2 regions of the Streptomyces sp. NPDC014801 genome follow, and region 2 is predicted to be linked to the other one. Evidence: riboswitches for the same ligand, from Rfam matches in the RefSeq annotation. Region 2 holds a riboswitch; the other holds the start of a gene.
The links. Region 2 has a riboswitch for cyclic di-AMP ahead of ACF1AL_RS28215 (transglycosylase family protein). Riboswitches for the same ligand answer to the same signal wherever they lie in the genome.

Region 1 (5,223 bases), on a different contig from region 2:
GGGCTGGCGCAGGTGGAGCGGGCGGCGCCCGGGCACGTCGAGACCGTGCGCGCCTCGCTCTTCGACCATCTGCGCCCCGAGCAGGTGGGACAGCTGGAGGAGATCTGCGACCGGATCGCCCGGGCGATGCAGGAGTCGACCGCCGAGGACGTCCCGTGGCGACGCCGGTCGGGACCGCCGTCGTGCGGGTGAGACGCGTCACAGGGTGACCGCGCGCCTGTTGCTTCAAGTTTCAAGCAGCAGTAGGGTTCCGGACGAACCTTCTGCTTCAAATCTGAAGCAGTCGTACGGAACGGAACCCGGAGTTCCCGCATGGCCGACACCACCGTTGTCCCCGCCGCCACCCCGCGCGCCCGCGTCCGGGTCCCGCTGACCTTCCCCGACGGCTACCGCGCCGACGCCGAGCTCGTCACCTTCCACGGCCTCGCCGACGGGCGGGAGCACCTCGCCGTCGTCCTCGGGGACCCCGGTGGCGTGCCGCTCGTCCGCCTGCACTCCGAGTGCCTGACCGGGGACGTCTTCGGCTCCGCCCGCTGCGACTGCGGCCCCCAGCTGCGCGAGGCCGTCGAGCGCATCGCCGACCGCGGCGGCATCCTGCTCTACCTGCGCCAGGAAGGGCGCGGCATCGGGCTCTACAACAAGCTCGACGCCTACGCCCTCCAGGACCAGGGCCTGGACACCTACGCCGCCAACGCCGCCCTCGGCCTGCCCGAGGACGCCCGCGACTACACCGCCGCCGCGCAGATGCTCACCGCCCTCGGGATCGGCACGCTGGACCTGCTGTCCAACAATCCCGACAAGGCCGGCCAGCTGCGCGCCCTCGGGCTCGACGTCCGCGACCGGGTCCCGACCGGTGTCTTCCCCACCCCGCACAACGTCCGCTACCTGCGCGCGAAGGTGCTGCAGACCCAGCACACGCTGCCGCTCGCGGACCTCACGGAGCGCTGCGTGGTCTGACCGCGAGAGGGGTCGGGCGGGCCCGCCGGGGAACCTCGTCGCGAGCCGCCTCGCGGATGCCGTACACTGGAATCACAACGACGCGGGGTGGAGCAGCTCGGTAGCTCGCTGGGCTCATAACCCAGAGGTCGCAGGTTCAAATCCTGTCCCCGCTACTGAAGGCCGAGGGCCGGAAGCCGAAAGGTTTCCGGCCCTCGGTTTTTTCTCGTCCACCCCCGGCCGCCGCCTTTTTTGGTCTTCCACGGCTCCGGGCGCCGTCTTTCCCTTCCTCCGGCTCCGTGCGCCGTCCTTACCTTCCTCCCCGGCTGCGGCCACCGTCGCCGGTGTCATCCGGTCGGCCCTCACCGCTCGCCGTGCGCGCCCGCACCGGGAAACCTGACAGGCGGAACGACGGCGGACAAGGACGGTGGGAGACGAGCGGTGCGGCCTGCAGACGCGACGGAGGACGGGCCGTACTCCCGGACCGGAGGTGGGCCCTGCACACCCGCCGGTGACACTCCCGTCGTCCTGGACCCCCTGCCGGAGCCCGGGCCGGCAAACGGTCCGGAACCGCGGCCCGACGCGGGACGGCGGGTGTCGTTCGTGCGGGCCTTCGCGCAGGTGCTGCCGGTGCTCCTGATCGTCGTCGGCGGCGTGTACGACTACTGCACCCCGTCGGAGTTCACCGCGGCCCCCTTCTTCACCGCCGCGCCCCTGGTCGCCGCCCCGCTCTACAGCCGGCGCGGCACCGTGGTCACCGGGCTCGCGGCCGTGCTCGTCGTGTTCGCGCTGCACCTCACGCTCGGCATCGTGTGGCACACCGACGCCGTCACCGAACTGGCCACCGTCGCCACCGTCGCCGCCCTGGCCGTGCTCATCAACGCGCTCGCGCGCCGCAGCAGCGAGCAGCTCGCCTCCGCCCGCGAGGTCGCCGAGGCCGCCCAGCGGGCCGTCCTACCCGAACCCGCCGAGCGGATCGGCGGTTTCCAGATCGCCGCCTGCTACGAGGCCGCCCGCGCCGACGCCTTCATCGGCGGCGACCTGTACGCCGTGCAGGACAGCCCGCACGGCGTCCGGCTGATCGTCGGGGACGTGCGCGGCAAGGGCATGGGCGCGGTGGCCGCCGTCGCCGTGGTCATCGGGGCGTTCCGGGAGGCCGCCGAGCAGGAGGCCACTCTGGAGGACGTCGCCCTGCGGCTGGAGCGGGCGCTGTCCCGCGAGGGCGCCCGGCGCGCGGGACTGGACGCCTTCGAGGGGTTCACCACCGCCGTCCTCGCCGAACTCCCGCACGGCGACGGCGTCGTCCGCATCCTCAACCGCGGCCACCCTCCGCCGGTCCTGCTGCACGCGGACGGCACCCTGCGCACGCTGCCGCCCGCCGAACCCGCGCTGCCGCTCGGCATGGGCGAGCTCGGCCCCGGCTCCGACCGGGCCGACGAGACCGGCTTCCCGGGCGGCGCCACCCTGCTGCTGTACACCGACGGCCTCTCCGAGAGCCGTGACCGCCACGGCCGGTTCTACGACGTCGAGGCGCGCCTGGCGGGCCGGGTCGTCGACGAGCCCGGTGCCCTGCTGCAGGCCGTCGCCGACGATGTGCGCCGGCACTCCGGCGGCGGCATGACGGACGACATGGCGCTGCTCGCCGTACGCCGCCCCTGACGGGTCACCCTGGGTGAGCGGGCGAACCCCCTCCGATAACAATTGACGCACCATCACCGAAACCAGGTTTTGAACCTGACGACTGAGGGGCGGTCAAGTCGCCCGGTTTGCACCGGTCGTGGCGTGTAAGTGCCGGCCGGAAAAGTTAATGATCAAGCCGAACGGCTTGGAATCCGACCACCGGGTCTATTAACGTTCGATAACGCAGCGCGGTCGTCCCAGCCGTCACAAGAGACGGCTCCGTGCTCACGCGCCGAATCCCGTAGGGAACCGGGGAACCACCACCTTGGGGTGAATCACGCGGAAGCCGCCGTCCGACGACGAGCGGTATACGCGCGTAGGAGACCTTCCTGCTCCGAACCCGTCAGCTAACCCGGTAGGCGAGACGGAAGGAAAGGAGTACGCCCGCGTGGCGTCCAACCGGCCTGCCCCGACAGCCCCGTTCGTGCCCAGCCAGCACGGCCCCGAGACCCTGGTCTACGGCGGCCACCGCACCGACGAGGGCCCGTGGGAGGAGTGGAATCCCACCGAGGACTCCGTCCGTCCCGTCCGCGGCCGGCACCGCGTCGCCAAGCAGCGCGGCGGACTCGCCCGCAGCTCCACCGTCCTCGGCGTCGGCGTCATCGCCGCCGTCGGCGCGGGCGGCATGGCCAGCGCGAACACCGGCAAGCCGCCGGTGTCCATCTCCATGCCCGACCTGCCCTCCGTCGGCTCGCTGATCTCCGACCACGAGGACGACCGGCCGCAGGGCTCGGCCACCCCGCTCAGCGACATCGCCGCCGGCTCCGACGCCGGCGCGCAGGGCACCACCGACGCCGGCGAGGCGCTGCGCAACCGCATCATGGCGCAGGCCGAGTCGCAGCAGGTCCAGGTCGACGTCAAGGCGCAGGCCGCCGCCGAGGCCGCCGTCGCCCGGCAGGCCGCAGAGGCCGCCGCGAAGGCCGAGAAGGAGGCCGCCGCCAAGGCCGCCGCCGCGAAGGAGAAGGCGGAGGAGGAGGCCAAGAAGAAGGCCGAGGCCGAGCGCCTCGCCGAGCTGGCCAAGCAGTACACGCTGCCGACCTCCTCGTACACGATCACCTCCACCTTCGGCCAGGCCGGCTCCATGTGGTCCTCCGGCTACCACACGGGCCTCGACTTCGCCGCCCCCACCGGCACGCTGATCAAGGCCGTCCACAGTGGCACGATCACCGAGGCGGGCTGGGCCGGCTCCTACGGCTACCGCACGATCCTCACCCTCGACGACGGCACCGAGCTGTGGTTCTGCCACCAGTCGTCGATCAGCGTCAGCGCCGGGCAGAAGGTCGCCACCGGCGACGTCATCGGCCGGGTCGGCGCCACCGGCAACGTGACCGGCCCGCACCTGCACCTGGAGGTCCACCCCGACGGGCAGGCCTCCGGCATCGACCCGATGGCGTGGCTGCGGGACAAGGGCCTCACGCCCTGACCCCTCGCCCGGTTCCTCCCGCCTGACGCCTCGCCCGGTCCCTCACGCCCTGACGCCTCGCCCGGTTCCGCCCGCCTGGCCCTCGCCCGGTTCCCGGTCCCCGGCGGTCCTGACGACACCCCCCCGACGTCAGGGCTGCCGGTCGGGCGTCGCCGGGCGTTCGTGTTTTACATGCTGTTGGTTCGCGTGCGGAATGGGTCGTTCACGCCGGTGCGTTGAAACGGGGCATGACTGCTCTTCGCAAGCTCGGTTCGTCCGACCTCGAGGTCTTCCCGCTCGCCCTCGGCGGCAACGTCTTCGGCTGGACCGCGGACGAGGCGACCTCGTTCGCCGTCCTCGACGCCTACACCGCCGCCGGCGGCAACTTCGTCGACACCGCCGATGCCTACTCCGCCTGGGTCGACGGCAACCAGGGCGGGGAGTCCGAGACGATCATCGGCAAGTGGGTCAAGGCCCGCGGCAACCGCGACGACGTCGTCATCGCCACCAAGGTCAGCCAGCACCCCGAGTACCGGGGCCTGAGCGCCGCGAACATCAAGGCCGCCGCCGACGCCTCCCTGCGCCGCCTCGGCACCGACCGCATCGACCTCTACTACACCCACTACGACCAGCCCGAGGTCCCGGTCGAGGAGATCATCGGCGCGCTGGACGAGCTGGTGCAGGCCGGCAAGGTCCGCCACATCGCCGCCTCCAACATCTCCGCCGAGCGCCTGCGCGCCTCCCTGGAGTTCTCCGACCGCGAGGGCCTCGCCCGGTACGTGGCGCTCCAGCCGCACTACAACCTCGTCTCCCGCGACACCTACGAGGGCGAGCTGCAGGACGTCGCCGACCGCGCCGGCCTCGCCGCCGTCCCCTACTACGCGCTGGCCTCCGGCTTCCTCACCGGCAAGTACCGGCCGGGCACGACCGTGGACAGCCCGCGCGCCGGCGGCGCCGCGCGGTACCTGGACTCGGAGCGCGGCCGCCGGGTCCTCGCCGCCCTCGACGAGATCGCCGCGGCCCACGACGCCCCGGTCGCCACCGTCGCCCTCGCCTGGCTCGCGGCCCGGCCGACCGTCGCCGCGCCCATCGCCTCCGCCCGCACGGTCGACCAGCTCCCGGCGCTGCTGGGCGTGGCGGACCTGAAGCTGACGGAGGCCGAGGTGACCCGGCTGACGGAGGCGTCGGCCTGACGGGACCCGGCT
Region 2 (5,223 bases):
CAGGCCCTCGCCGACCAGCGCCTGAGCAAGAACCCGGCGCACCACGACGAGCCGGCGCACGCCAAGGGCAAGACGGGCATCCCCGGGGAGCGCAAGGCCGAGCTGATGACGCATCTGCTGAACATCGACCCGCCGGACCACACCCGGCTGCGGCGGCTGGTCAGCAAGGCGTTCACCCCGCGCCGGGTCGCGGAGTTCGCGCCGCGCGTGCAGGAGCTGACCGACCACCTCATCGACGGCTTCGCCGGGCGCGGCACGGCCGACCTCATCCACGAGTTCGCCTTCCCGCTGCCCATCTACGCCATCTGCGACCTGCTCGGCGTCCCCCGTGAGGACCAGGACGACTTCCGGGACTGGGCCGGGATGATGATCCGGCACGGCGGAGGGCCGCGGGGCGGGGTCGCCCGGTCGGTGAAGAAGATGCGCGGCTACCTCGCCGAGCTGATCCACAAGAAGCGCGAGGCGCTGCCCGCCGAGCCGGCGCCCGGCGAGGACCTCATCTCCGGTCTGATCCGCGCCTCCGACCACGGCGAGCACCTCACCGAGAACGAGGCCGCCGCGATGGCGTTCATCCTTCTCTTCGCCGGCTTCGAGACCACCGTCAACCTCATCGGCAACGGCACCTACGCCCTGCTCACCCACCCCGGGCAGCGGCAGCTGCTGCAGGAGTCCCTGGCCCGCGGCGAGCGCGCGCTGCTGGAGAGCGGGGTGGAGGAACTGCTGCGCTTCGACGGCCCGGTGGAGCTGGCGACCTGGCGCTTCGCCACCGAACCGCTGCGCATCGGGGGCCAGGACATCGCGCCCGGCGACCCCGTCCTGGTGGTGCTGGCCGCCGCCGACCGCGACCCCGCCCGCTTCCCCGACCCGGACGTGCTGGACCTGGCCCGCCGCGACAACCAGCACCTCGGCTACGGGCACGGCATCCACTACTGCCTGGGCGCCCCGCTGGCCCGCCTGGAGGGCCAGGCCGCGCTCGCCACGCTGCTCACCCGGCTGCCCGACCTGCGGCTCGCGGCCGACCCGGCGGACCTGCGCTGGCGCGGCGGGCTCATCATGCGGGGCCTGCGCACGCTGCCGGTGGAGTTCACCCCGGCGCGCGCTCAGTAGTCGAGGCCCGCGTACCAGTCGCCGCGCCCGCGGGGGGTGAGGTCGAGCAGGTGCCAGACCGGGTTGAGCAGGTCGATGCCGCGCTGCTGGATGTCCTCGCCCATCCGCGGGTGCGCGGAGTAGAAGTGACGGACCGTGCCGTCGCCGTCCCGGGTGAAGACGGACACGGTGGAGTCCTGCGCCCCGTCCTCGTCCTCGGCGCCGAGGTCGTACTGGAAGGTGCTGTCCCCGCAGCTGAGCAGCCGCAGCCGGGACCAGCCCCGGTCGCGGGCGTGCCGGCGCAGGGCGGCCGGGCCGGCGGCCGCGACGACGACGAAGTCGGCGTTCTGTGCGAGGTGGCGGGCGACGCCGTCGAAGCCGTCGATCCACAGCGTGCACATGGGGCAGGGGCTGGTCTGCCGCTTGCCGTACATGAAGTGGTAGACGACGAGCGCCCGGTCCGGCGCGGTGAACAGCTCGCTCAGCCGGACCTCGCGGACGGGTTCGTCGCCGGCGGCGAGGTCGGCGGGTCCCTCCAGGAAGACGTAGTCCTCCACCGCGGGCCCCGCGGGCAGGGCCCGGCGCTGCGCCGCGACCCTCTCGCGGTGGCGCATCAGCTCGATCTCGGCGAGCCGGAGTTCCTCACGGGCGGCGAGGTAGCCGGCGGACGCGCCGGGCAGTCGGGTGTGCCGGTACAACGTGTCCTCCTGGCCGGAAAGCCCCCAGGTCACCCCCACCGGTCGTGCAGAGCCCATGGTGCTTGTGACGGTCCGTCACCACAAACGTGACACGCCTTCAACTCTGTGATCTTCACGTGATCTGCGCGGCATGAACTTGTGACTGACGATCGTCTGCCGATACGTTCACTCGTCAGCGCGACGCCGGTACCTCGGGCGTCGCGCCGGTCACTGCTGTCTCGCGAAAGGTCCCCGCATGCTCTCCGGGAACGGTCGTCACCGTCGCCCCCGTCAGGCTCCGGCACTCCTCGTCGCGGCCGGAGTGACCGGCTCCGCCATCGCCATCCCGCTGCTCGGCGCGGCCAGCGCCCACGCGGCCGACGGCGCCACCTGGGACAAGGTGGCCGAGTGCGAGAGCGGCGGGCGCTGGAGCGACAACCCCGGCATCGGCCTCTTCGGCGGTCTGCACCTGTCGCAGGACGACTGGGAGAGCCACGGCGGCCTGGAGTACGCCGCCCGGCCGGACCTCGCCAGCCGCTCGCAGCAGATAGCCGTGGCCGAGAAGGTCCTCGCGGCCGAGGGCGCCGGCCACTGGACGCTGTGCGGCATCAGTTCGGGCCTCGGGGAGGACTCCTCCTCGGCGGACGTCGACACGGGCGTGCCCGGCGACACGACGGGCGGCGGCTCGGCCTCGTCCGGTTCGACCGGCTCCTCCTCCTCGACCGGTTCCACCGGTTCCTCCGGATCCTCCGGTACCTCCGGTTCGGTGGACTCGCCCGGCTTGTCCGACTCCTCCGGAACGTCGTCCGGCACGCCGTCCACCCAGCCCTCCACGGGCGCCTCCGGAACGCCGTCTGACACCCCGTCGTCCTCCGCCCCCACCGCGGGCGGCACGGCCGAGGCGGGTACGCCCGCCGGCTCCGGCACCGGAGCGGCCCAGCCGTCCGGCAGCGCCTCCACGGGTGCCGCAAACGACGACGATCCGGACAACCTGCGCCAGATCGTCGGCTCTTCGGGGCTCGTCGACACCGGTGCGCTCGGCGGTGGCGGTCGTCATCGCGGCGTCAGCGCCCAGGAGGACGCGGCCGAGGCGAGCGCGGCGCCCACGGCCGGCAAGCACGCCTCGCGCTACACCGTGCGCGACGGCGACAGCCTCACCTCCATCGCCGACTCCCTTGACGTCGAGGGTGGGTGGCGCGCGCTGTACGCGCAGAACCGGGAGGCCATCGGCGCCGACCCGAGCCACATCGTCCCCGGTCAGACACTGACCTTCGGGGGCGAAACGGGCGAAATGCAGCGGTAGTTGACGCCCGGTTTTAGAGGCGAATGTCCGGTTTGGTGAAAGTGTGGGATGAGTCTCAGAAGCCGTGATCGTCTTTGAAATTCGGCCGAACGCGTGTCTACGGTCGTGACCGCTCGCCACCGCGAGCCCCGGCCGGCCGCAACGCCGAATCCTGCCAGCGGCCGCACGGGAACAGTCGTCGCGTCACGCGCCGCAGGCAGGAGCGGGGGACCCAAGGTAAGCGCCGCGCCCGGCAGTTGAGCCGGAGCGGCTAGGGGTGAAGCCACGCCTCCCAGGGGAGGGGTGGCCGGGCAACTCAACCGGCCCGAACCCGACAGCTCACCTCGCAGGCGTCGGTGAGGGGATCCATCCATGCTGTTTTCCGGCAAGGGCAAGCACCGTCGTCCGTCCAAGACCACCCGCGTCATCGCGCTCGCCGGTGTCACCGGCGCCGCCGTCGCCGCCCCGCTGATGGCGGCCGGCAACGCCTCCGCCGCCACCGCCTCCGAGTGGGACGCGGTCGCCCAGTGCGAGTCCGGCGGCAACTGGTCCATCAACACCGGCAACGGCTACTACGGCGGCCTGCAGTTCTCCGCCTCCACCTGGGCCGCGTACGGCGGCACCGCCTACGCCCCGCAGGCCAACCAGGCCTCCAAGGCGCAGCAGATAGCCGTCGCCGAGAAGGTCCTCGCCTCGCAGGGCAAGGGCGCCTGGCCGGTCTGCGGCAAGGGCCTGTCGAGCACCCCGTACAGCGGTGGCGGCAGCACCTCGCAGAGCAGCGGCCAGAGCAGCACGACCACCCGCTCCACGGAGCAGCAGAGCGCCTCCCGCTCCGCCGAGCGCCCGGCCGCCAAGACCCAGAAGTCCACCAAGACCGTCACCACCCCGACCGGCAAGAAGGTCAAGAAGGGCGACGGCGAGTACAAGGTCGTCACCGGCGACACCCTCAGCTCCATCGCCACGAAGCACCACGTGCAGGGTGGCTGGAAGAAGCTGTTCGACCTGAACAAGGACATCGTCGAGGACGCCAACCTCATCTTCCCCGGCCAGCAGCTGCACCTGAAGTAAGCCGCAGCCCGCAGCCCGCAGCCCGCAGTCCAAGGGCCGCTCCCCGTCCCCACGGGCTCCCCGCCCCGGTGCGTCTTCCCCCGTACGCACCGGGGCGGGGCTTTGTCTTGTGGAGTTCAGAAGAAAGCCCACCCCCCTTTGTTCCGACGGTGAACAATAGGTACGGTCTGTCTGTCCACGGGCCGGGCGGTCGGCTGGCCGATGGCCCCGGGGCGGTTAGGCTCTAGTCGCAAGGCTCACCAGCCCCGCACTTTCAGCGTCACATCCACGAAGGAGATGCTCGTGCCGTCCATCGACGTCGTCGTAGCCCGGGAAATCCTGGACTCCCGAGGCAACCCCACGGTCGAGGTCGAGGTCGGCCTCGACGACGGCAGCACCGGCCGTGCCGCCGTCCCGTCCGGCGCCTCGACGGGCGCCTTCGAGGCCATCGAGCTCCGCGACGGCGACTCCAACCGGTACCAGGGCAAGGGTGTCGAGAAGGCCGTCCTCGCGGTCATCGAGCAGATCGGCCCGGAGCTGGTCGGCTACGACGCCACCGAGCAGCGCCTGATCGACCAGGCCATGTTCGACCTGGACGCCACCGACAACAAGGGCTCCCTCGGCGCCAACGCCATCCTCGGCGTCTCGCTCGCCGTCGCGCACGCCGCCTCCGAGGCCAGCGACCTGCCGCTGTTCCGCTACCTGGGCGGCCCGAACGCGCACCTGCTGCCGGTGCCGATGATGAACATCCTGAACGGCGGCTCGCACGCCGACTCCAACGTGGACATCCAGGAGTTCATGATCGCCCCGATCGGCGCGGAGTCCTTCTCCGAGGCCCTGCGCTGGGGTGCCGAGGTCTACCACACCCTGAAGAAGGTCCTGAAGTCCAAGGGCCTGTCCACCGGCCTCGGCGACGAGGGCGGCTTCGCCCCGAACCTCGGCTCCAACCGCGAGGCCCTCGACCTCATCCTCGAGGCCATCAAGGAGGCCGGCTACACCCCCGGCGAGCAGATCGCGCTCGCCCTGGACGTGGCCGCGTCCGAGTTCTACAAGGACGGCTCCTACGTCTTCGAGGGCAAGAACCGCTCCGCCGAGGAGATGACCGAGTACTACGCCGAGCTGGTCGAGGCG

Region 1: linked by a shared signal. The riboswitch ahead of ACF1AL_RS33595 (M23 family metallopeptidase) and the one ahead of ACF1AL_RS28215 (transglycosylase family protein) in region 2 are both predicted to bind cyclic di-AMP.

Annotation. Positions count from the first base shown of each region.
Region 1 is NZ_JBIBXG010000015.1:221,977-227,199, forward strand. It holds gene ACF1AL_RS33575 (MarR family winged helix-turn-helix transcriptional regulator) at 1-192, shown strand, start outside; gene ribA (GTP cyclohydrolase II) at 313-957, shown strand; tRNA gene ACF1AL_RS33585 (tRNA-Met) at 1,039-1,112, shown strand; gene ACF1AL_RS33590 (PP2C family protein-serine/threonine phosphatase) at 1,378-2,595, shown strand; cyclic di-AMP (ydaO/yuaA leader) riboswitch at 2,837-2,993, shown strand; gene ACF1AL_RS33595 (M23 family metallopeptidase) at 3,005-4,039, shown strand; gene ACF1AL_RS33600 (aldo/keto reductase) at 4,267-5,211, shown strand.
Region 2 is NZ_JBIBXG010000012.1:89,601-94,823, reverse strand. It holds gene ACF1AL_RS28230 (cytochrome P450) at 1-1,107, shown strand, start outside; gene ACF1AL_RS28225 (DUF899 family protein) at 1,101-1,784, opposite strand; gene ACF1AL_RS28220 (transglycosylase family protein) at 2,020-3,066, shown strand; cyclic di-AMP (ydaO/yuaA leader) riboswitch at 3,245-3,413, shown strand; gene ACF1AL_RS28215 (transglycosylase family protein) at 3,418-4,113, shown strand; gene eno (phosphopyruvate hydratase) at 4,396-5,223, shown strand, end outside.